DNA from 3 places in the Clostridium sp. D5 genome. Region 2 is predicted to be linked to each of the others. Evidence: predicted binding sites of a transcription regulator. Region 2 holds the regulator's gene; each other region holds the start of a gene.

The links. Region 2 encodes HrcA, which represses chaperone genes, less so after heat shock. Its sites were predicted from a motif close to TGTTAGCACTCNNNNNNNNNGAGTGCTAACA; they were not measured.
Region 1: a site for HrcA is predicted at 6,841-6,871, ahead of HMPREF0240_RS09365 (co-chaperone GroES). Genes of this name have one in related genera too.
Region 3: a site for HrcA is predicted at 3,001-3,031, ahead of clpB (ATP-dependent chaperone ClpB). Genes of this name have one in related genera too.

The regions. Positions count from the first base shown of each region.
Region 1 covers NZ_GL870811.1:226,059-234,106, forward strand. The annotation lists gene HMPREF0240_RS09340 (YifB family Mg chelatase-like AAA ATPase) at 674-2,206, shown strand; gene dprA (DNA-processing protein DprA) at 2,211-3,293, shown strand; gene topA (type I DNA topoisomerase) at 3,330-5,402, shown strand; gene codY (GTP-sensing pleiotropic transcriptional regulator CodY) at 5,499-6,278, shown strand; gene HMPREF0240_RS09360 (hypothetical protein) at 6,420-6,746, shown strand; gene HMPREF0240_RS09365 (co-chaperone GroES) at 6,902-7,186, shown strand; gene groL (chaperonin GroEL) at 7,293-8,048, shown strand, end outside.
Region 2 covers NZ_GL870810.1:425,626-433,673, forward strand. The annotation lists gene lepA (translation elongation factor 4) at 1-438, shown strand, start outside; gene hemW (radical SAM family heme chaperone HemW) at 440-1,627, shown strand; gene HMPREF0240_RS08305 (chromate transporter) at 2,084-2,638, opposite strand; gene HMPREF0240_RS08310 (chromate transporter) at 2,635-3,180, opposite strand; gene hrcA (heat-inducible transcriptional repressor HrcA) at 3,548-4,597, shown strand; gene grpE (nucleotide exchange factor GrpE) at 4,625-5,305, shown strand; gene dnaK (molecular chaperone DnaK) at 5,346-7,223, shown strand; gene dnaJ (molecular chaperone DnaJ) at 7,363-8,048, shown strand, end outside.
Region 3 covers NZ_GL870809.1:1,038,326-1,046,373, forward strand. The annotation lists gene HMPREF0240_RS04455 (Gfo/Idh/MocA family oxidoreductase) at 1-334, shown strand, start outside; gene HMPREF0240_RS04460 (zinc-dependent alcohol dehydrogenase family protein) at 451-1,476, opposite strand; gene HMPREF0240_RS04465 (ROK family transcriptional regulator) at 1,750-2,886, shown strand; gene clpB (ATP-dependent chaperone ClpB) at 3,095-5,692, shown strand; gene HMPREF0240_RS04475 (DNA polymerase IV) at 5,689-6,924, shown strand; gene HMPREF0240_RS04480 (acyltransferase family protein) at 6,977-7,990, shown strand.

The DNA of each region.
Region 1 (8,048 bases), on a different contig from region 2:
GTGAGGGGAAAGTTGCGGGGGAGGCGGATTGTGGTGGATATGCGGGAGTTTTATGTGAGCGTAGGCAGTTAAATAAAACTGGAGGAAATCTGGCAGGGTTGTTAACTATAGAATTGATCTAACTAAACAAAAATAAATACATCTCTCAAGCCATAGAAATCCCGCTTACCCACATCAAATCCGCCGCTCCCGAAACGTCTCCACCCAACGGGTTTCCCTTCCGCCCGGATGCGCCCAGCTGAGTGAGAGGTGCGCCTGGTTTCCGGCGGGGAGGTGTGTGCCATTTCAAAATCCATAGAGTGCGTCTTAGAATCCGTTGGAGAAAAAACAGGGATCAGGGAGGGTAAGATTTGATTTACAAAATCAAATCTTATTGCCGCCGGCGGCGCGAATGCATCGGCATTCGGGCCAACTGCGGCATGTCCCTCCATGATCCCTGTTTTTTCTCCTACGGATTCTTAACGCACGGGCAGGATATTGAAATGGCACACACCTCCCCGCCGGAAACCAGGTGCACCTCTCACTCAGCGGACCTCCCCCCTCTTGACACCCCGCCCCAAGTAAGCTATGATGTAGTCACCAGTTCCGGGGATTTCTTCCCTGGTTGTCAATTCAGGCTGTTTCGGCCATTGTTTCTTTTTATTTTTATTCAGAACGTGAAAGGAGTGTGTGAATGAGTTTCAGCACAGTTTTATCAGCGTCTATTCAGGGGCTGAAAGTGGAGTTTGTGCATGTGGAGGCGGATGTCAGTAATGGACTGCCTGCTTTTCATATGGTTGGGTATCTTTCTTCGGAGGTGAAGGAGGCTGCGGAGCGGGTTCGGACGGCGATCCGCAATTCGGGGCTGGATTTTCCGGCTAAGAAGACGGTGATTAACCTGTCACCGGCAACGATGAGAAAGAGGGGCGCGGCTTTTGATCTGCCGATTGCAGTGGCTATACTTGTATCCTTAGGGGTGATACCGGAGGAAAAGGTGCGGAATATGCTGATTATCGGGGAATTGAGCCTTGACGGGTGTCTGCAGAAAGTTCCGGGAATTTTGCCGGTGATACTGGAGGCACGGGAGGCGGGGGTTCCGGTCTGTATCGTGCCGAAAGCGAATGCTTCGGAAGGGGCGCTCGTGGAAGGCGTAGAAGTACTTGGAGTCCGAAACCTTCAGGAAGCCTTTGCTTTTCTGGCGGGAAATGAAAAACTGGAAGCAGAGCCGTATCCGGAAGAAAGAGCAGACGAACCTGCAGAGAACTTTCTGGATTACAGTGATATACAGGGGCAGGAAGGCGTGAAACGGGCCGCGGAAGTAGCGGTTGCGGGCGGGCATAATCTGCTCCTGGTTGGGCCGCCGGGAAGCGGCAAAACTATGGCAGCCAGACGAATTCCGGGAATTCTGCCTCCGATGACTCTGGAGGAAAGCATGGAGATTACGAAGATATACAGCATTATGGGGCTGGTGGATAAAGAATCACCGCTGATACGGCAGAGGCCTTTCCGCAGTGTACATCATACGGCAACTAAGGCGGCGCTGATCGGGGGTGGTTTGATACCTTCTCCGGGGGAGATCAGCCTGGCTCACGGCGGGGTACTGTTTCTGGATGAATTACCGGAATTCCAGAAGGCAGTGCTGGAAGTACTGCGGCAGCCGTTGGAGGAACATCAGGTCAGGATAACGAGAACACACGGTAACTATGTATTTCCGGCTAATTTTATACTGATAGCGGCTATGAATCCCTGTCCCTGTGGATGCTATCCGGATTTTGAACGGTGCACCTGCACTCCCGGCCAGATTCAGCACTATCTTGGTAAAATCAGCCAGCCTTTTTTGGACCGCGTCGACATTTGCGTGGAGGCGCCAAAAGTAAAATATGAATCCCTTCTGGGAAAAAGAAAAGGAGAAAGTTCCGCAGATATACGCAGGCGGGTGTGTGATGCCCGTGAAATTCAGAACCGGCGTTACGCAGGGACGGGAATTGTTTCCAATGCTATGCTTGGGGTAAAAGAACTGGATAGATACTGTGGGCTTGGAAAAGCGGAAAACAGGCTGATGGAGCAGGCATTTACTTCGCTGAGGCTTACTGCGAGAACCTATCATAAGATTTTGAAGGTGGCCAGGACAATTGCTGATCTGGAAGGACAGGAAGAGATTGGAGAAAGACACATAAAAGAGGCCATAGGATACCGCACCATGGATAAAAAATACTGGGGGAGATGAATAGATGAAATATGAATACTGGTTTGCTGAGATTACATCTTTGAGCGACAGAAAAAAATATATGCTGAGAAAACAGATAGGATCAGGTGAACGTATATTTTATATAGAAGAAACAAAACTAAAAGAAATGGGGTTCTTAAATGAAAAAGATATCCATACAATTATGCAGGCGCAGAAAGCAGGGAAACTGGACGAAAAAGCTGCAAAAATAGTTGAGATGGCGATTCACTTTGTACCGCATTTTGCCCAAGAATTTCCTGGGAGGCTGCGGAATATACCAGATCCCCCCTATGCACTTTATGTAAAGGGAAAACTGCCGCATGAGGAGAAAAAAGCGGTAGCTATTGTAGGGGCAAGGCGCAGTACGCCTTACGGGGAAAAGTATGCCCTGGAATTTGGAGAGAAACTTGCGGAATACGGTATTTCTGTTATCAGCGGAATGGCAAGAGGAATTGACGGGACGGCCCAGAGGGGTGCTCTGATGGGAAAAGGTAAGACATACGCGGTATTGGGCTGCGGGGTGAATATCTGTTATCCGCGGGAACATATTGGGCTGTATGCAGATATTTTAGAGAACGGAGGAGGGATTCTGTCTGAATTTCCACCGGGAACCCCTCCGGCGCCCCAGAATTTTCCCCGGAGAAACCGGATCATCAGCGGGCTTTCGGATCTGGTGCTTGTGATGGAGGCGAGATCGAAGAGCGGCTCGCTGATTACAGCGGATCTTGCATTGGAGCAGGGGAGGGATGTTTATGCACTGCCTGGGCCTGTAAACAGCAGCCTGAGTCAGGGGTGCAACGAGCTGATCAGGCAGGGAGCGGGCATTCTTTTGTCTCCTGAAATGGTGCTGGAAGTGCTGAATATTGACTGCCTTGAAGGAAGTGAAAAAATAACCAAAAATAAAAAAGTGCTTGAAAGTGGGGAAAATATGGTGTATAGTCGACTTGGTTTGTATCCCAAGAATCTCAGCCAGCTCACAGAAGAGACAATGCTGCCTGCAAACGAAGTGCTTGAGCGGCTTGTGTCATTGGAATTGAAAGGATACATCAGAGAAGTTTCAAAAAATTATTATATTAAGATGAAATGATAAATAGGGGCGTGAAAGCCTAGTGGAGGAAGTTTTATGGCACATTATCTGGTTATTGTGGAGTCACCTGCCAAGGTGAAAACAATTAAAAAGTTCCTGGGAAGCAACTATTCGGTTGCTGCATCGAACGGACATGTCCGTGATCTGCCCAAGAGCCAGCTGGGCATAGATATAGAGAATGACTATGAGCCCAAATATATTACGATAAGGGGAAAAGGCGATATCCTTGCGAATCTACGTAAGGAAGCCAAGAAGGCTGACAAAGTTTATCTTGCAACTGACCCTGACCGTGAGGGAGAGGCAATATCCTGGCATCTGGCAACGGCTCTGAAATTAGATGATAAGAAAATGCGCCGTATTACATTTAACGAGATTACCAAAAATGCTGTAAAGGCATCTTTAAAGGCACCCAGGGATATCGATATGACTCTGGTTGATGCCCAGCAGGCGCGCCGCATTCTGGACAGAATGGTGGGGTACCGCATCAGCCCGGTTCTCTGGGCAAAAGTAAAAAGGGGACTCAGCGCAGGCCGTGTGCAGTCTGTTGCCCTCCGCCTGATCGCGGACAGAGAAGCCGATATCGATGCATTTATACCGGAAGAATACTGGTCACTGGATGCTATTTTAAAGGTAAAAGGTGAAAAACGTCCGCTTGTTGCCAAGTTCTATGGCACGGAAAAACAGAAGATGACAATCGGTTCAGAGGAAGAACTGAATCAGATTATTAAGGCCGTGGACAATGAAGATTATAAGATCACGGATATTAAAAAGGGCGAGCGCATCCGTAAGGCACCGCTTCCTTTCACAACCAGTACTCTGCAGCAGGAAGCAGCGAAAGTATTGAACTTTGGAACACAGAAAACAATGCGTATTGCACAGCAGCTGTATGAAGGAATTGATATTAAGGGGAACGGTACTGTCGGCGTCATTACCTATCTGCGTACGGACTCCACCAGAATCTCCGAGGAGGCAGATGCAAGTGCAAGAGAGTATATCCAGGCAACCTACGGAAAAGAATATGTTGCGGCAGGTGTACAGGCTAAAAAGACTGAGAAAAAGATCCAGGATGCCCATGAGGCCATCAGACCGACCGATATCACCAGGACGCCGGCTTCTTTGAAGGAATCTCTTTCCAGGGACCAGATGCGCCTGTACCAGCTGATCTGGAAACGTTTTGCGGCCAGCAGAATGCAGCCCGCGAAGTATGAGTCCATTTCAGTGAAAATCGGGGCAGGAGAGTACCGGTTTACCGTATCGACTTCCAAAGTCGTATTCGATGGATTCAAAAGCGTCTATACAGAGGCAGATGAAGAGAAAGAGGAGAGCAATGTCCTGGTAAATGGCCTGAACATGGAAACTCAGCTGAATAAGGATAGTTTTGATACAAAACAGCATTTTACACAGCCGCCGGCTCACTATACGGAGGCAACACTTGTCAAGATGCTGGAAGAGCTGGGGATAGGACGACCAAGTACGTATGCACCTACGATCTCCACCATCCTCGGACGCCGTTATGTTACGAAGGAGGCAAAGAACCTCTATATAACAGAAATCGGTGAGGTCGTGAATAATATCATGAAGCAGTCCTTCCCGAGCATTGTGGATGAGAATTTTACTGCCAACATGGAAGGTCTTCTGGATATGGTGGAGGAAGGCAAGGTTCCGTGGAAAGAAGTCATCCGCAATTTCTATCCGGATCTGGACGAAGCGGTGAAGATTGCAGAGAAAGAGCTGGAAAGCGTAAAGATTGAAGATGAAGTGACGGATGTGATCTGCGAAGAATGCGGACGCAATATGGTGGTCAAATACGGGCCTCACGGAAAGTTCCTGGCATGTCCCGGTTTTCCGGAGTGCAAGAATACAAAACCATATTTGGAAAAGATCGGAGTACCATGTCCGGTCTGCGGTAAAGAAGTGGTCATCCGCAAGACGAAGAAGGGCAGAAAATACTTTGGCTGCGAAAACAATCCGGAATGTGAATTCATGTCCTGGCAGAAGCCATCCAAAGAAAAGTGCCCAGAATGCGGTAATTATATGGTAGAAAAAGGCAATAAACTTGTATGTGCAGATGAAAAATGTGGATATGTCCGAAATTTGAAAAAAAATTAGATAAATGACGTTGATATTTCGTGAGTTGTATGATAGCATAACTATATCGAACGAATTGGAACGAGTTGTATACACAATTAAATCTGGAGGAAATCAATGAGCGTACAGTTATTGGATAAAACAAGAAAAATTAATAAGCTGCTGCATAACAACAATTCCAGTAAGGTGGTTTTTAACGATATTTGTGCCGTCCTTACGGAGATTCTGAATTCTAATGTTCTTGTTGTAAGTAAGAAGGGCAAGATACTGGGAGTGAGCAAAAGCGGTCAGGTAGAAGGTATCGGGGAACTTGTCGGTGAATCGGTTGGTGCACATATTGATGAGATGCTGAATGAGCGCCTGCTTAATATCCTGTCTACAAAAGAGAATGTGAACCTGGAGACACTTGGTTTTTCACCGGAAGCAGTGAAAGGATATCAGGCGATTATCACCCCCATTGACATAGCGGGAGAGCGTCTGGGAACGCTGTTTATCTACAAGCAGGATTCGGTATATGAGATTGATGATATTATTTTAAGCGAGTATGGCACAGCGGTTGTAGGACTGGAGATGCTCCGTTCTGTCAACGAAGAGAGTGCGGAAGAGACAAGAAAAGAGCATATCGTGCAGTCAGCGATCAGCACGCTGTCCTTTTCTGAGCTGGAAGCAATCATCCATATTTTTGAGGAGCTGGACGGAACAGAAGGTATCCTTGTAGCAAGTAAGATTGCAGACCGCGTGGGCATTACAAGATCTGTAATTGTCAATGCACTCAGGAAGTTTGAGAGTGCAGGAGTTATAGAGTCCCGTTCATCAGGAATGAAAGGGACATATATCAAGGTTCTGAATGATTATGTATTCACAGAACTGGAGAAAATAAAAAAAGAGCGTCTGTAAATATTCAGATGATTTTATCTTTTACAGTGCATAGTTAATTAGAGAGGGTATCAGGCTGCTGATGCCCTTTCTTGGGATAACAGACAGTGTTTTGCCAATAGCTTTAGCAGAAAACATGATAGTATAGGAGGCAGTGAGAAAATGTATGAAGGAAACCCGGTAGATTTACAGATGGAAAAAGTGATTTCGGCAGATGTGATTTTTGATGATGCAACGCATCATTGCCAGGTTTTTAAGTATGATCTGGAGGAAGATTACATATACTTGCAGCTGAAAGAAGATGACTTGACGGCAATCTCGCTGGATGCGAAGTACCAGTGCTATATTTCCACCAAGAAGGAACTCCTTTTTTGTACAGGCGCAGTAAAGGAACGTTATCAGTGCGAGAACGAAAATATGCTTGTTTTTAAGATAGAAAATGGCTTCTACAATGTGGCAAGCGTAAAACGGCCGATCAAAAGGAAGTAACACCTGGTTAAGAAAAAATAGGTTTATAAACTAAGTATAAATTTTACAAACTCTGTTGACAAATTAAGAACAGAGTGCTATTTTATATTCATGAGGTTAGCACTCAAAAGAAATGAGTGCTAATAATATGTAAAATCAATTAAGGAGGAGTTACAATGAAATTAGTACCATTAGGTGACAAGATTGTATTAAAACAATTGGAAGCGGAAGAAACAACAAAGTCAGGTATCGTCCTGCCAGGTCAGGCAAAAGAGAAGCCGCAGGAGGCAGAAGTTATTGCAGTTGGACCTGGTGGAATTATAGACGGAAAAGAAGTAACAATGCAGGTAAAAGTCGGCGATAAAGTAATCTACTCCAAATATGCAGGTACAGAAGTAGAACTTGAAAAAGAAGAATATATCATTGTTAAGCAGAGCGACATTCTGGCAATTGTTGAATAGGGTGTTCGTTAAGGGCTTTATATTTATTGATCATTTAATTTCAGTAAGACTATAATAAAGATGAACTTGAAAAAAGAATCTAATCAGATTAAGAGGAGTGACAGACATGGCAAAGGAAATTAAACACGGAACAGAAGCCAGAGCAGCATTAGAAAAAGGCGTTAACCAGCTGGCGAATACAGTAAGAGTAACACTGGGACCAAAAGGAAGAAACGTAGTTCTTGACAAATCATTCGGAGCACCGCTTATTACAAACGATGGTGTGACGATCGCAAAAGAGATCGAACTGGAAGATGGTTTTGAAAACATGGGAGCTCAGCTCATTAAAGAAGTTGCTTCCAAGACAAACGATGTAGCCGGAGACGGTACAACAACTGCTACTGTACTTGCACAGGCAATGGTGCATGAAGGAATGAAGAACCTGGAAGCAGGCGCTAATCCAATTATTCTGCGTAAAGGTATGAAAAAAGCTACCGATGCGGCAGTGGATGCTATTGCAAAGATGAGCAGTAAAGTAAAAGACAAAGAGCAGATTGCAAGAGTTGCAGCTGTATCTTCAGGAGATGACTTTGTAGGTCAGATGGTAGCAGATGCTATGGAGAAAGTTTCCAATGACGGAGTTATCACAATCGAAGAGTCCAAGACAATGATGACAGAGCTGGATTTAGTAGAAGGTATGCAGTTCGACCGTGGATATATTTCCGCATACATGGCAACAGATATGGAAAAAATGGAAGCAAAACTGGATGACCCATATATTCTGATTACAGACAAGAAGATCGCCAATATTCAGGACATCCTTCCGCTGTTAGAGCAGATTGTACAGTCTGGAGCAAGACTTCTTATCATTGCTGAGGATATC
Region 2 (8,048 bases):
GATTTCTTTGATGCATTGAAGTCCCGTTCCAGGGGATATGCATCCTTTGATTACGAGATGTTGGGATATGTACAGTCAGAACTTGTGAAACTGGATATCCTTATTAATAAAGAAGAAGTGGATGCTCTTTCCTTCATCGTGCATGGCAGTACGGCTTACGAGAGAGGCAGGAAGATGTGCGAGAAGCTGAAGGAAGAGATTCCGCGTCAGTTGTTTGAGATCCCGATCCAGGCCGCTGTAGGCAGTAAGATCATAGCACGTGAGACTGTTAAGGCAATGCGTAAGGACGTACTCGCAAAATGTTACGGCGGTGATATTTCCCGTAAGAAAAAGCTTCTGGAAAAACAGAAGGAAGGAAAGAAGCGTATGCGCCAGGTGGGCAACGTAGAGATTCCACAGAAGGCCTTCATGAGCGTGCTGAAGCTGGATGATAAATAAAATGGAGAAAGAACTGGAGCTGTATCTGCATATCCCCTTCTGTGTGAGAAAATGTGCATACTGCGATTTTCTCTCTGCGCCTGCCGATGAGGCCGCGAGACAGGAATATGTGGATGCACTGCTCATGGAAATACAGGGATACAAAGAAACATATTATGTACCGTACAGGGTCACGACAGTATTTATTGGAGGAGGAACGCCCTCCCTGTTAACAGCAAAACAGATTACAGAAATCTTTGCCGCCCTGCATCAAAGTTTCCGTCTCGCTGATACTGCAGAAATTACTATAGAGGTAAATCCCGGAACCATAACAGAAGAGAAACTTAGATCCTGGAAAGCTGCCGGAATCAACCGCCTGAGCATTGGCCTTCAGTCCGCGGACAATGAAGAATTAAAGATGCTGGGAAGAATCCACACATGGGAAGAGTTCATGGAAACCTATACTTTGGCGAGAGAAAAGGGTTTTGAGAATATCAATATAGATTTGATATCCGCCATACCCGGCCAGACAGAAGCAAGCTGGGAGAATACACTAACCAGAGCCGCCCGTCTGGATCCTGAGCATATATCCGCCTACAGCCTGATCGTAGAAGAAGGAACCCCATTCTATGAACGGTACGGGGAACCGGACGGTCAAAGGGCAGTGGATGTGATAGATACAGAGAATCCGGAACTGCCGTCTCTGCCCGATGAAGACACAGAAAGAGCGATATACGAAATGACCGCAGGGATCCTGTTACATTACGGCTATCATAGATATGAAATCTCCAACTACGCAAAAAAAGGATATGAATGCCGCCACAACCTGGGTTACTGGGAGCGGAAAGAGTATCTCGGAATCGGTCTGGGGGCATCCTCTTTTGTTAAAGGCTCAAGATATCACAATACAGAGGATATCAGTTCCTATCTAAAAAAGGTACAGGGCAGGGAAGAAATAAAAGAGGACGTGGAACAGCTGTCAACCGCAGACGAAATAGAAGAGTTCATGTTTCTTGGACTAAGGGAAACAAAAGGAATCTCGATTTCCCGATTTGAACAGTTATATAAACAAAGTATATTTGATGTTTATGGGACAGAATTGGAAAAACTGACTGAGGGGGAACTTCTGACCGTTGATGGGGATCATATTCGACTAACGGGGCGGGGAATCGATGTAAGTAATTTAGTATTTATAGAATTTATGAGGTGAAGTTTAGCGGCGGAGGGGGCGCCAGCGAGGAGCGTGATGTTCCGGCGGCGTACGGGAAGGCTTATGCTGATTCTGGAAACCGGCCGCTTAGCCAAGAAGTTCTAGCCGCGAAAAAGCCGCATCTTATGGAACCGAGCGTATTCACTTAGAAAGCCGATGCTTTCTAAGCTCAGACGCTCTGGATAATTGATTTGGAGATCAATTATCCTCCATAAGATGCGGCTTTTTCGCGGCAAGAACTTCTAGGGCACGCTATGAGGCTTCCAGAATCAGCATAAGCCTTCCCGTACGCCGCCGGAACATCACGCTCCTCGCTGGCTGGACGCATCAGGGCGGGAGAAAAGTTACCGGGGAGGGAATTCGGACGGGGGCAGCGGATGGAGTTGGTTTACTTTTAGGGGTTGGAAGGGGACAGCGCCCCCTCAAACCCGAAAAACACCCCCTGCCACCGCCCCCTCAAACCCGAAAAACACCCCCTGCCACCGCCCCCACAATGATCCATATGAGGGGATGTATGTTTTTGAGTGGTTTTATCTGCAGCAGTATAAATATGATGACTCCCAACAGGATAGCCGAATATTTTAGCGTAATGACTCCCTGGTTTGTATCTGCGAATGTAATGACTACGATCTGCCATACTGCGTAACCGATCAGTGCGGCTATCATGGGGCGTATTCCATAGAATGCGGATTTGACGTACTTGTTGTCGCTGAAATTGGACATGAATTTGGCTATAAGGATTATGATAATAAGGGCCGGACATACCAGGCCGAAGGTCGCGATCAGTGCTCCGGGGATACTACCGGCATGAAAACCTGCATAGGTTGCCATGTTAATACCGATCGGACCCGGGGTGCTTTCGCTGATGGCTATCATGTTCGCAAGCTCTGTCGTTGTAAACCAGGTATATTTGGTGGTAAGCTCCATAAGAAAGGGGATAGTCGCCATACCACCGCCGATGGAAAACAGTCCTATTTTAAAAAACTCTATAAATAAGGTAAGATAGATCATGCGCGTTTTTTCTCCTTCATAATATTTACAAAGATACCTGTTCCTGCAGCACAGATAACCAGTATAATCGTAGGCACAGGCGAGAAAGTAGCAAGCAAAAACCCGGCAAGAAATAAAAGCAGACCCACTTTATCACGAATTCCGGTCCTGGCCAGTGAGATGACGGTATTAATCATCAGTGCACATACAGCAATCCGAATACCCGCCAGAGCATGCAAAACCATCGGATTATCCATAAACTGGGTCAAAATACTGGCAATCAGACAGATAATGATAACCGAAGGACTCACCATTCCCAAAGTACCAAAAACAGCCCCCCAAACCCCGGCCTGCTGATACCCAATATAAGTAGAGGTATTAACAGCAATAATACCGGGAGTACACTGCCCGATCGCATAAATATCCAGGAGCTCCTCATCCGTAGCCCATTTCTTCTTAACAACAACCTCCCGTTTCAGCATTGGCAGCATAGCCATACCGCCCCCAAAAGTAAGCACGCCAACACGAAAAAAAGTCGAATATAATTCCCACAATTTCTTCATAAAACCTCCTGCAAAAATCAAAGGCCCCGAACAGTCTGAATCCCGAAGTCCATTTCTTCCTATTAATAAAATACCATTATTAATACATTCTACGACTTTTTTTGAAAAGATACAATCAAACCTATGTAAAGTTCAAATAAAGTTAAAAAAACACCCAGCCTCACCTTCCGTCAATCCTGCCATAGAGCGCCCCCCCTCTTCCCCTGCCCCCAAGAATTCATTCTTTTGTATATAAAGTATAAAAAATATATAAACACTGTTGACAAAAATAAACCAGGGTGCTATCTTAATATACGTAAGGTGTTAGCACTCAAAACTAAAGAGTGCTAATAAACAAAAAAGCTGATTCAGTAAGGAGGATCCTGATATGGCAGTAGATACAGAATTGACTGACAGAAAGCTTGTCATATTAAAGGCAATCATCCGGAATTATCTGGAGACAGGAGAACCGGTAGGTTCCAGGACCCTTTCAAAATATACAGAATTGAATCTGAGTTCAGCTACTATCCGCAATGAGATGGCAGACCTGGAGGATCTGGGATACATATTCCAGCCCCATACATCTGCAGGGCGTATTCCTTCCGACAGAGGTTACCGGCTGTATGTCGATATGCTGATGGAAGAGAAAGAGCAGGAGATCACGGAACTGAGGAATACCATGCTGGAGAAGACAGACAAGGTTGACAAGGTACTGCAGCAGGCAGCCAGGGTTCTTGCAGCCAATACGAACTATGCGACTATGGTTTCAGCACCGGTCAACAGCAGGAACACATTGAAGTTTATACAGCTGTCACAGGTGGATGAAGAACAGATTGTTGCAGTGATCGTGATGGGCGGCAATGTCATCAAGAATAAAATTATTGATGTGGGTGAGACTTTAAGTAATGAGAATCTGCTGAAGCTGAATATGCTGCTGAATACTACTCTGAATGGAATGTCCATTGAAGAGATTAATCTTGGCCTGATTGCAAGGCTGAAGGAGCAGGCGGGAATTCACAGCAAGGTGATTAGTGATGTCCTGGATGCAGTGGCAGAGATTATACATGTGGACGACGATATGGAGATTTATACAAGCGGCGCCACGAATATTTTTAAGTATCCGGAATTAAGCGACAAGCAGAGTGCACAGGAGATTATCAGTGCATTTGAAGAAAAGCAGCAACTGGCCGACCTCGTAACCGAGACGCTGGCCAGTGAAGATAATCATGGAATTCAGGTATACATCGGAGATGAAGCGCCGGTGAAGACCATGAAAGACTGCAGTGTTGTGACAGCTACCTACGAATTGGGCGAGGGCATGAAGGGTACCATAGGTATCATAGGTCCAAAGCGTATGGATTATGAACATGTCATGAAGACGTTGAAGACTCTGCAGAATGAGTTGGATGCAATTTATTACAAAGACCCAAAAGAATAGGAAGGTGAATAGCTGGTGGAAGAAAAGATGAGCAAAGAAGATATGGTGAAAGAAGCCGTAGAAGAAGCAAAGGCAAAAGCTGTAATGGAAGCAGAAAAAGAGCAGGATGAAAACCAGCCTGAGTCCGAAGCTGAGCCGGAAGCGTGTGAAGACGCACAGGAAGAAACAGAGTGCGAAGAAGATGTGAGCGCTGAAGATGCCGAAGAGTCCGGAGATGATGACAGCAAGTCCGGCAAAGAAAAGAAGCGGTTCGGCAGAAAGAATAAAAAAGACAAAAAAGACGAGAAGATTGATGAACTGACTGACAGGCTTACCCGTCAAATGGCAGAGTTTGATAACTTCCGCAAACGTACTGAAAAGGAAAAATCCCAGATGTACGAAATAGGTGCGAAAGATATCATAGAAAAGATTCTTCCGGTCGTTGATAATTTTGAACGCGGCCTGGCAGCTGTGCCAGAGGAAGAACAGTCCAATCCTTTTGCACAGGGAATGGAAAAGATTTATAAACAGCTGATGACTACGCTGGAAGAGATTGGCGTAAAGCCGATTGAGGCGGTTGGAAATGAGTTTAACCCGGATTTCCATAATGCGGTTATGCATGTGGAGGATGAAGAGTTTGGCGAGAATATCGTAGCCGAGGAGTTTCAGAAAGGCTACACATACCGTGAAAGTGTAGTAAGACATAGTATGGTGAAAGTAGCAAACTAATTTCTCATTCAAAATCAAAATATTTCAGGAGGAAATGATTATGGGCAAAATAATTGGTATTGACTTAGGTACAACAAACAGCTGTGTAGCTGTTATGGAAGGTGGACAGCCAACTGTCATTGCAAATACAGAGGGCGCAAGAACAACTCCATCTGTAGTAGCATTTACAAAGACTGGAGAGCGTCTTGTAGGTGAACCTGCAAAACGTCAGGCAGTAACAAATGCAGACAAAACAATCTCTTCTATCAAGAGAGAGATGGGAACAGACTACAAAGTATCAATCGATGATAAAAAATACTCTCCGCAGGAGATTTCAGCAATGATCCTTCAGAAGATGAAGGCAGACGCAGAAGGATATCTTGGAGAAAAGGTAACAGAAGCAGTTATTACAGTACCGGCTTACTTCAATGATGCACAGCGTCAGGCAACAAAAGATGCAGGTAAAATTGCAGGACTGGATGTAAAGCGTATCATCAACGAGCCTACAGCAGCAGCTCTTGCATACGGGCTGGACAATGAAAAAGAGCAGAAGATCATGGTATATGACCTTGGCGGTGGTACATTTGATGTATCTATCATTGAAATCGGCGACGGCGTTATCGAAGTATTATCTACAGCAGGAAATAACAGACTCGGCGGAGATGATTTTGACCAGAAGATTACAGATTATATGCTGGCTGACTTCAAATCAAAAGAGGGCGTAGACTTATCAGGAGACAAGATGGCGCTTCAGAGACTGAAAGAAGCTGCTGAGAAAGCGAAAAAAGAACTTTCTTCCGCAACAACAACCAACATCAACCTTCCGTTCATCACAGCTACATCTGAAGGACCGAAGCATTTCGATATGAACCTGACAAGAGCTAAGTTTGATGAACTGACACATGACCTTGTTGAGAAGACTGCAGAACCGGTAAGACGTGCACTTTCAGATGCAGGTATTTCAGCATCCGAACTGGGCCAGGTACTGCTGGTTGGTGGTTCCACACGTATTCCTGCAGTTCAGGAAGAAGTTAAACGTCTGACAGGCAAAGAGCCAAGCAAATCCCTGAACCCGGATGAGTGTGTTGCACTCGGTGCATCTGTACAGGGCGGTAAGCTGGCAGGAGATGCAGGCGCAGGCGACATCCTTCTGCTGGACGTTACACCGCTGTCACTTTCTATTGAGACAATGGGGGGCGTTGCAACAAGACTGATTGAAAGAAATACAACAATACCTACAAAGAAGAGCCAGGTATTCTCCACAGCAGCAGATAATCAGACTGCAGTTGATATCAATGTTGTACAGGGAGAGAGACAGTTCGCAAGAGACAATAAGTCCCTCGGACAGTTCAGACTGGATGGAATTCCGCCGGCTCCACGTGGAATCCCGCAGATCGAAGTAACATTTGATATCGATGCAAACGGTATCGTTAATGTATCAGCAAAAGACCTTGGAACAGGCAAAGAGCAGCACATCACAATTACTGCAGGCTCCAACATGTCAGACGATGACATTCAGAAGGCAGTAAAAGAAGCAGCTGACTTTGAGAGCCAGGATAAGAAACGTAAAGAGGCAATTGATACCAGAAACGAAGCCGACAGTATGGTATTCCAGACTGAAAAAGCAATTAAGGAAGTCGGCGACAAGCTGGATGCTACAGACAAAGCAGCTGTAGAGGCTGACTGCCAGGCATTAAAAGATATCCTTGCAAAATCTACTCCGGAAGAAACTACAGACGCTCAGGTTGCTGAAATCAAAGCAGCCAAGGATAAGCTGATGGAAAGCGCTCAGAAGTTATTTACTAAGATGTATGAGCAGGCAGGAGCAGGCGCAGGTGGAGAAGCAGGCTATTCAGATGGCCCGGCACCAGAAGCAGGCCCGGCACCGGAAGGCTTCCAGGGAGATGATGTAGTGGATGGAGATTATAAAGAAGTATAAGATCCGTCGGCAGAAGGGTTCTACGAAGCCGCAAAATGCGGCCTCGTAGAATTTCTTTGTTACAAACTGTCTATGAAAAAAGGCTGCGACGAGTCTTTTGGTGACAGAAATAAGCAGACAGATGAAAGGGTAGAGTGTTATGGCAGAGTCAAAAAGAGATTATTACGAGGTGCTTGGCATAGGCAAGGATGCAGATGACGCAGCAATCAAAAAGGCATACCGCGTACTGGCCAAAAAGTACCATCCGGATATGAATCCCGGGGATGCCGAGGCTGAAAAAAAGTTTAAAGAGGCATCGGAAGCGTATGCAGTGCTTAGTGACCCTGAGAAACGCCGCCAGTATGACCAGTTTGGACACGCAGCATTTGAAGGTGGGGCCGGCGGAGCAGGCGGCTTCGGCGGATTTGACTTTAATGGCGCTGATTTCAGTGATATATTTGGAGATATATTTGGAGATTTGTTCGGCGGGGGCGGCCGCAGAGGCGGCAGGGCGAGCAATGGGCCGATGAAGGGTGCCAATATACGGAAAAGTATAAGAATCACATTTGAGGAGGCGGTCTTTGGTTGTGAAAAGGAACTGGATGTTGCGTTAAAGGATCCATGTACAGCATGTAACGGAACCGGAGCAAAACCAGGCACATCTCCTGAGACCTGTTCTAAGTGCGGTGGAAAAGGCCAGGTTGTTTATACATCCCAGTCGTTCTTCGGCACGGTACAGAATGTCCAGACATGTCCGAACTGCGGCGGTTCAGGAAAAGTAATCAAAGAAAAATGTCCGTCCTGTTCCGGAACAGGGTATACATCCAGCAAGAAACGCATTAAGGT
Region 3 (8,048 bases), on a different contig from region 2:
AAACAGGGAAGAGGAAATGGCGGCCGTCATCTTGTCCCTGCATGCCCAGCAGCCGAAACGGGGGATGGTGTCATTCGACAGGGGGTATATCGAGATTTATGAATATACCCGAGGCGTAGAAGCAGTCATCACTTTTACAGAAGATGGAACCAAAGAAGTTATAAAAGCAGGCAATAAAGAAAATGCACTTGTATATGAAGTGGAAGATATGGAAGCAGCGGTTTCAGGAAAAGATAATGTCATGCATCTGGATTACACGAGAGACGTTATGGATATTATGACCAGCATACGTAATCAATGGGGGATGAAGTATCCTGAGGAGGAGCAGGACTAGAGCGGTAATCAGAAAGGCCAAGAGAATAGGCAAAAGGGTGCTGCAATCAATAATCTGACTGGTTCTGCTGTAAATACTGGCGCTGTCATATCGTTTCATTCCCCTTTTCAGCGCTTTTACTTTTCCGGTGAAATGATATATTTTCCGTTTGTGCGAAGTTCCGGTCTGCTTAATACATCTTCCAGTTTCTCAAGTCCGCATACGTCAAAAACCATGCTGCTGACATCCAATCGTTCGGAATCAATCAGATCCAATGCCCTTTTCTGTGTATAAGGATTAATGAAGGATGCCTTCAGCTCTAATTCCTTCTGGAAGATCTGGAATGGCTTTACAGAGATTGCCTCGTCCGGTTTTGTAAGGCCAAACATCATGACAATTGCTTTGTTTCCAGCAATCTCGATTGCCTGTTCAATCGTAGAAGGACGTCCGACACATTCGATGACTGTGTTAACCCATGTCATACCGGCAGCTTCTAAGCGTGATTTTACACCTTCCCGAAGCGGATTAATGCAGACATCGGCACCCAATTTTCTTCCAACTTCTCTTTTGCTTTCTACAGGTTCGAGTAAGGCTATTTTTGCTGCTCCCGCCAGTTTAGCCAACTGTAACATAAGAAGGCCAATCATTCCTCCGCCAATTACAACGACCTGATGACCCGGCTGAATCTCGCACATATCGATTCCGTGCAGACAGCAGGCAACCGGTTCTGTCATGGCGCCCTGTTCAAAAGTGGTGTTTTCCCCAAGCTTATAAACCTGTCTTTCATTTACCGCACAATATTCTGCAAATCCGCCGTTGACGGTTGTTCCGTATCCAATCATGTGTTCGCAGTAGTGTGCAATCCCATTTCTGCATGGCTCGCAGGAACCGCAGTAGCAGTTGGGATCAATGCATACTCTGTCCCCAGCTTTGTAATCCGTTACTTCTGCGCCTGTCTCTGTGATGACGCCTGAAAATTCATGTCCGAGTATAGTGGGAGGGGTAACTTCTGCGGCGCCTTTGTCACCCTCGTAGATATGTACGTCTGTTCCGCATACGCCGCAGGCCTTTACCTGAATCAGGACATCTTTTGGACCAACTGCCGGCATCTCATGTTCTTCCACCCGTAAATCATGTTTTCCGTAAAATACTGCACTTTTCATTTAAATTCCTCCATGTTGAAAGTTTTGATTGTTACTTAAGTTTATATCTAAGTTGTAAGTAGAGTATAAAACTTAAAGCTTGAAAAAGCTATTGACAAATAAACCAAGATTTATACTTTATTTCTATGCACATTTCACAATGAGTGGGGGATGCCGTGGTTAAGAGTTTCGTAAAGAAGAGCTTTTCTTAATTGCGTTTTTACTTTCACTGTATTAGAATAAAACCAGAACTTACTTTTATGATCTACACATAACTTTTATAAGGAGTTTCATATGAATGAGAAAGGTGTAACCACTATTACATTAAAAAAAATAAATAAGTCAAAGGTCTACCATTATATTTATAAGCAAAGGATTACCGCCAAGCTGCAGATTGTCCGGGATCTGCAGATGGGGCTGTCCACGGTCAGCCAGAATCTGAATGTTTTGGAACAGGAGGGGCTGATTGAAAGAAAAGGATTTTTTGATTCGACCGGGGGAAGGAAGGCACAGGCGATACAGATTGTTGCTGATGCAAAAATTTCCATAGGAGCAGGGATTTTGAAAAATATGTTTCATATTGCTTCTGTAAACTTATATGGAGAAGCAGTAAATATGGAAACTTTTAATGTACCTTACAGCAGTGATCCGGGATATTATGACCAGGTTACAGATAAGATTGAACAGTTTATCTCGGAGAATTATTATACAAAAGATCGGATTCTGGGTATTTCCATTGCAACCCAGGGGATTATATCTACGGATGGCGCTACTGTAACTTATGGCGCAATCATGGATAATTCAGATATGAAACTTACTGATTTTTCTTCCCGCCTGCCATATCCGTGCCGTTTGGAACATGATTCTAAGGCCGCCGCCTTTCTGGAATTATGGAATCATAATGAATTTGATAATGCGATGGTGTTTCTTCTGAACAGGAATCTGGGAGGGGCCGTTATAACGAACCATTGCGTTCAGAAGGGAATGTCTATGCACAGCGGCGCCATCGAACATATGTGTATTGATCCGGATGGACCCCTGTGCTACTGTGGAAACAGAGGATGCCTGGAGACTTATTGCTCGGTAAATGCACTGGAAGCCGCCGCAGGGATGCCTGTGAAAAAGTTTTTTACTTTGTTGAGAGAAGATAATGATGGCGGTATGCAGCAAATTTGGGAAGGCTATCTGCAGTATTTGGCTTTTGCCATAAGAAATTTGAATCTGGTTATCGACGGCCCTATTATTATAAGTGGATATCTGGCGCCTTATTTCACGGAGGAGGATCTCGAATATTTACTGGAGCGCATTAATAGTTCTACTCCCTTTAAACTTGAAAGAAGGCATTTGATCGTAGGAATGCAAGGACAGTATACACCGGCAGTCGGGTCAGCATTGTATTATGTTGAGCAGTTCATGGAATCAATATCCTGACAGGAAATAAACGGTCAGATCATTCTTGGGGGTATTTTAAGTTTTAGTCTGCCCCTGCCCGTGGTCATGATTTCTGCATGTATTTAATACTATTTTAACAGTTTGCTAAAAAAAAATTAGCACTCATCTATTGACAGTGCTAATAACGAGTGGTATTGTTATAGTGTTAATAGAACAATGACATTGAAATGACAAAGGAGGTCTTTCTATGAACATAAATAAATTTACCCAGAATTCTCTCCAGGCAGTCCAGAATTGTGAGAAAGTAGCCTACGACTACGGCAACCAGGAGATTGCACAGGAGCACCTGCTGTATGCACTGGTAACGCAGAATGACAGCCTGATTTTAAAATTACTTGAAAAAATGAATATACAGGGAACCCTGTTTACAAACCGTGTGGAGGAGGCCCTGGCTAAGCGTCCGAAAGTGCAGGGCGGCCAGGTATTCGTGGGGCAGGATCTGAACAACGTTCTGATCCATGCGGAGGATGAGGCAAAGCAGATGGGAGACGAATACGTTTCTGTAGAGCACCTTTTCCTGGCCCTGTTAAAATATGCAAGCCGAGAACTGAAGGCGCTGTATAAGGAATTCGGCATCAGCCGCAACGATTTCCTGCAGGCATTGTCCACTGTGCGCGGAAACCAGAAGGTGACCAGCGACAATCCTGAGGCTACTTATGATACTTTGAATAAGTATGGCCAGGATCTTGTGGAGCGTGCAAGGGATCAGAAGCTGGATCCTGTCATTGGCAGAGACGAGGAGATCCGCAATGTGATACGGATTCTTTCCCGTAAGACCAAGAACAATCCCGTGCTCATCGGTGAGCCGGGCGTCGGAAAGACGGCAGTTGTAGAGGGGCTGGCACAGCGTATCGTCAGAGGTGACGTGCCGGAAGGTCTGAAGAATAAGACAATCTTCTCTCTGGACATGGGAGCTCTGGTTGCGGGCGCAAAATACAGAGGCGAATTCGAGGAACGTCTGAAAGCGGTTCTGGAGGAAGTGAAAAACAGCGACGGACAGATCATTCTCTTTATCGATGAGCTTCACACAATAGTAGGCGCAGGAAAAACGGATGGCGCTATGGATGCCGGCAACATGCTGAAACCGATGCTGGCAAGAGGCGAGCTGCACTGTATCGGTGCTACGACACTGGATGAGTACCGCCAGTATATTGAAAAGGACGCGGCGCTGGAGCGGCGTTTCCAGCCGGTCATGGTAGAAGAGCCTACGGTGGAGGATGCGATTTCTATTCTGAGGGGGCTAAAGGAACGCTATGAAGTATTCCATGGTGTCAAGATCACTGACAGCGCGCTGGTCGCGGCGGCAATGCTATCCAATCGTTATATATCCGACCGGTTCCTGCCCGATAAGGCAATCGACCTGGTGGATGAAGCCTGTGCGCTGATTAAGACGGAACTGGATTCCATGCCTACAGAACTGGATGAACTCCGCCGCCGAATCATGCAGCTGGAGATTGAAGAAGAAGCATTGAAAAAAGAGGAAGACCGGCTGAGCAAGGAGCGCCTCGGACACCTTCAGGAAGAGCTGGCCGGCTTAAATGAAGAGTATGCGGGCAAGAAGGCACAGTGGGACAACGAGAAGGCTTCTGTTGAAAGAGTCCAGAAGATCCGCGAAGAGATAGAACAGGTAAACAAAGATATCCAGAAAGCACAGAGGGAGTATGACCTGAACCTGGCAGCAGAGCTGCAGTACGGACGTCTGCCGCAGCTGCAGAAACAGCTGGAGGAGGAAGAAGACAAGGTCAGGGAGAAAGAACTGGCACTGGTTCATGAAGCCGTTACAGACGAGGAGATCGCCAAGATCATTTCCAGATGGACGGGAATCCCGGTGGCAAAGCTGAACGAGAGCGAGAGAAGCAAGACGCTGCATTTGGGCGATGAGCTGCACAGACGTGTCATTGGACAGGATGAGGGCGTGGAATTGGTGACAGAGGCAATTATCCGTTCTAAGGCGGGTATTAAAGACCCATCAAAACCAATCGGATCATTTCTGTTCCTCGGACCTACCGGTGTCGGCAAGACGGAGCTGGCGAAAGCGCTGGCGGAGAGTCTGTTTGATGATGAGAACAGCATGGTGCGTATCGATATGAGCGAGTATATGGAGAAATTCTCCGTATCCAGGCTGATCGGAGCGCCTCCGGGATATGTGGGATATGATGAAGGCGGCCAGCTGACAGAAGCGGTCAGAAGGAAACCATATTCTGTTGTACTGTTTGACGAGATCGAGAAGGCACATCCAGATGTATTCAACGTGCTTCTTCAGGTGCTGGATGACGGGCGTATCACAGACTCACAGGGGCGTACCGTGGACTTTAAGAATACGATCCTGATTATGACCTCCAACCTTGGGGCCAATTATCTTCTGGAGGGGATTGAGGAAGACGGGACCATAGACGCGGCAAGCCAGGATATGGTGATGAACGAGCTTCGCGCCCGGTTCAGGCCGGAATTTCTGAACCGTCTGGATGAAATCATTATGTTTAAACCGTTGACGAAACACAATATTTATGCAATTATTGATTTATTAGCAGCAGACGTCAACAAGAGGCTTGCAGATAAAGAGCTTTCTATTGAGCTGACAGAAGAGGCCAGAAATTATATCGTAGAAGGTGGATATGACCCGATGTACGGGGCAAGGCCACTGAAGAGATATCTGCAGAAGAATGTAGAAACACTGGCAGCAAAACTGATTCTGGCAGGCAATGTGGGAAGAGGCGATATCATTCTAATCGATGTTGTTGACGGAAAATTAGAAGCAAGGGTGAAAGGACAGCTGGTTTTATGACGCCGATCATTTTCCATATAGATGTCAATTCCGCTTATCTGAGCTGGACAGCGGTAGAACAACTGAAAAACGGAGCAAAGCAGGATATGAGGCTCGTACCGGCCATCATAGGCGGCGACCAGAAGGCGCGCCGGGGCGTGGTGCTTGCCAAGTCCATTCCTGCAAAAAAATACGGCATTCGCACGGGGGAACCTGTTGCGAATGCCTTTCGTAAGTGTCCGAACCTGGTGATGGCTCCCCCTGACCATAAGATGTACCGGGAGAAAAGCGCGCGCCTCATGGAGTACTTGAAGACGTTTACCACGGAGATTGAGCAGGTCAGCGTGGACGAGTGCTATATGGACTTTACCGGGATTGCATGGAAATACCCGTCTCCCGTGGATGCGGCACTGGTCATAAAGGACGGGATAAAAGCGCAGTTCGGGTTTACGGTAAATATCGGGATATCCTCCAACAAGCTGCTGGCTAAGATGGCATCGGATTTTGAAAAGCCGGACAAGGTGCACACGCTGTTTCCCGAGGAGATCCGGGTGAAAATGTGGCCTCTTCCTATCGGGGAGCTGTATATGGCAGGGCGTTCCAGCGTGGAGACATTTAAAAAACTGGAAATATATACGATCGGGGATCTTGCGCAGGCGGATCAGGGGCTGATCAGCCTCCATATGAAAAGCCATGGTCGGATGCTTTGGGAATTTGCCAACGGGATAGATGATTCCCGCGTCCAGTCCGAACAGGCGGAGGCTAAGGGGATCGGCAATTCCACGACGCTGTCGGAGAATGCCGAGACAGCGGAGACAGCAAAAGCAGTATTGCATGAGTTGGCAGAAAGCGTAGGGAGGCGGCTTAGAAAAGCCGGGCAGAAGGCCAATATGGTCAGTATGGAAATCAAATATCATGATTTTCAGCGCGTCTCCCACCAGAAACAGCTGGACAAGCCGTCCAGCGAGGATGAGGTGCTGTATAAAGCGGCCTGTCAGTTGTTTGATGAGACATGGGACGGGGAGCCGATCCGCCTGCTGGGAATCCGCACGGCAAAGCTTGTGGTGGCTTCAGAACCGGTACAGCTTTCTATTTTTGATATAGAGATGCCGAAGCCTCCGGATGAAAAACACCAGAAGCTGAATCTGGCCATGGAGGAGATCCGGGCAAAATACGGGAAAGATGCAGTGGTGAAGGCCAGCCTGATGAAAAAAGGTACCGGACGCACTGAGAAGAACAAAAAAAGACAGTAGCGGCGGAAACAGAGAGAGCGCCGCTGCGCAAAAGAGATATGGGAAGAAAACGATGAAGAAAAAGAATTACAATATGGAGCTGATCAGAACCGTCTCATTTGTGATGGTCATTGTCATACATGTTACTAATTATTTCTGCAGGGCATACACCGATATTGGCAGAGGGGAATATCTGTTTTCTCTGCTGCTGGACACTGCGGCCAGAGTCAGTGTACCCTGCTTTTTCATGCTCAGCGGGGCCCTGCTGCTGGGGCGGACGGAAAGCTTACGTAAAAACGGGGAGCGTCTGCTGCGATTTTTGATTGTTCTGGCATTCTGGAGCATTGTTTATTATTTCTTTAATATATATTATATGGGGACTCCTTATGATCTGCGGGACCTGTTCTATACTCCGACGGAACCGCATCTGTGGTACCTGTATGCCACGATCCCGATCTATCTGGTACTGCCTTTTTTTCAGATCATGTGCAGGGGGATGAATACCCGGATGGATAAAGCATTTTTGCTTATGGGCAGCCTCGCCGCGGTCTTTATGTACTTTTCTTCGCTGATGCATGAGGAGCCTTATTATGACGTGCCGATCATTGGGGACAAAGTTTATACGTTTTATTTCTTTCTCGGATATTTTATCCACAGATACCGGGAAAAACTAAAGGGGAAGGAGCCGCTGCTCTTCGGAATTTTTATAGGGAGCACTGCCCTGAATATAGCTCTTACCGCCTGGAAAACATTCGGCGCGGGAGCGCATTACGAGAGATTCCTGGAATATGGCTGCCCTCTGGTGATCACGGCGGGAGCATCGTTCTTTGCCCTGATGATGCAGGCCGGAGGCGGAAGCATCCGGCTGAAGGAGAGGACGAAAGGCGTCATTGATATCTGCTGCGCCTGCTCGTTTGGTGTGTATCTGATCCATATTCTGTTTCTGGACACTTATAAAAAATATGTGGACCCGGAGCAGATCAGTGCATGGATTGCCGTGCCTGTACTGACGGCAGGGCTTCTGCTGGCTTCCTTTGTGTGCATTTATTTTATACGGAAGCTGCCGTTCGGAAAATATATTTCATAAAGATTTCACGAAGAATTCATAGGAGAATTTTGCAACCGGGGGCCGTTTGTGTTATCCT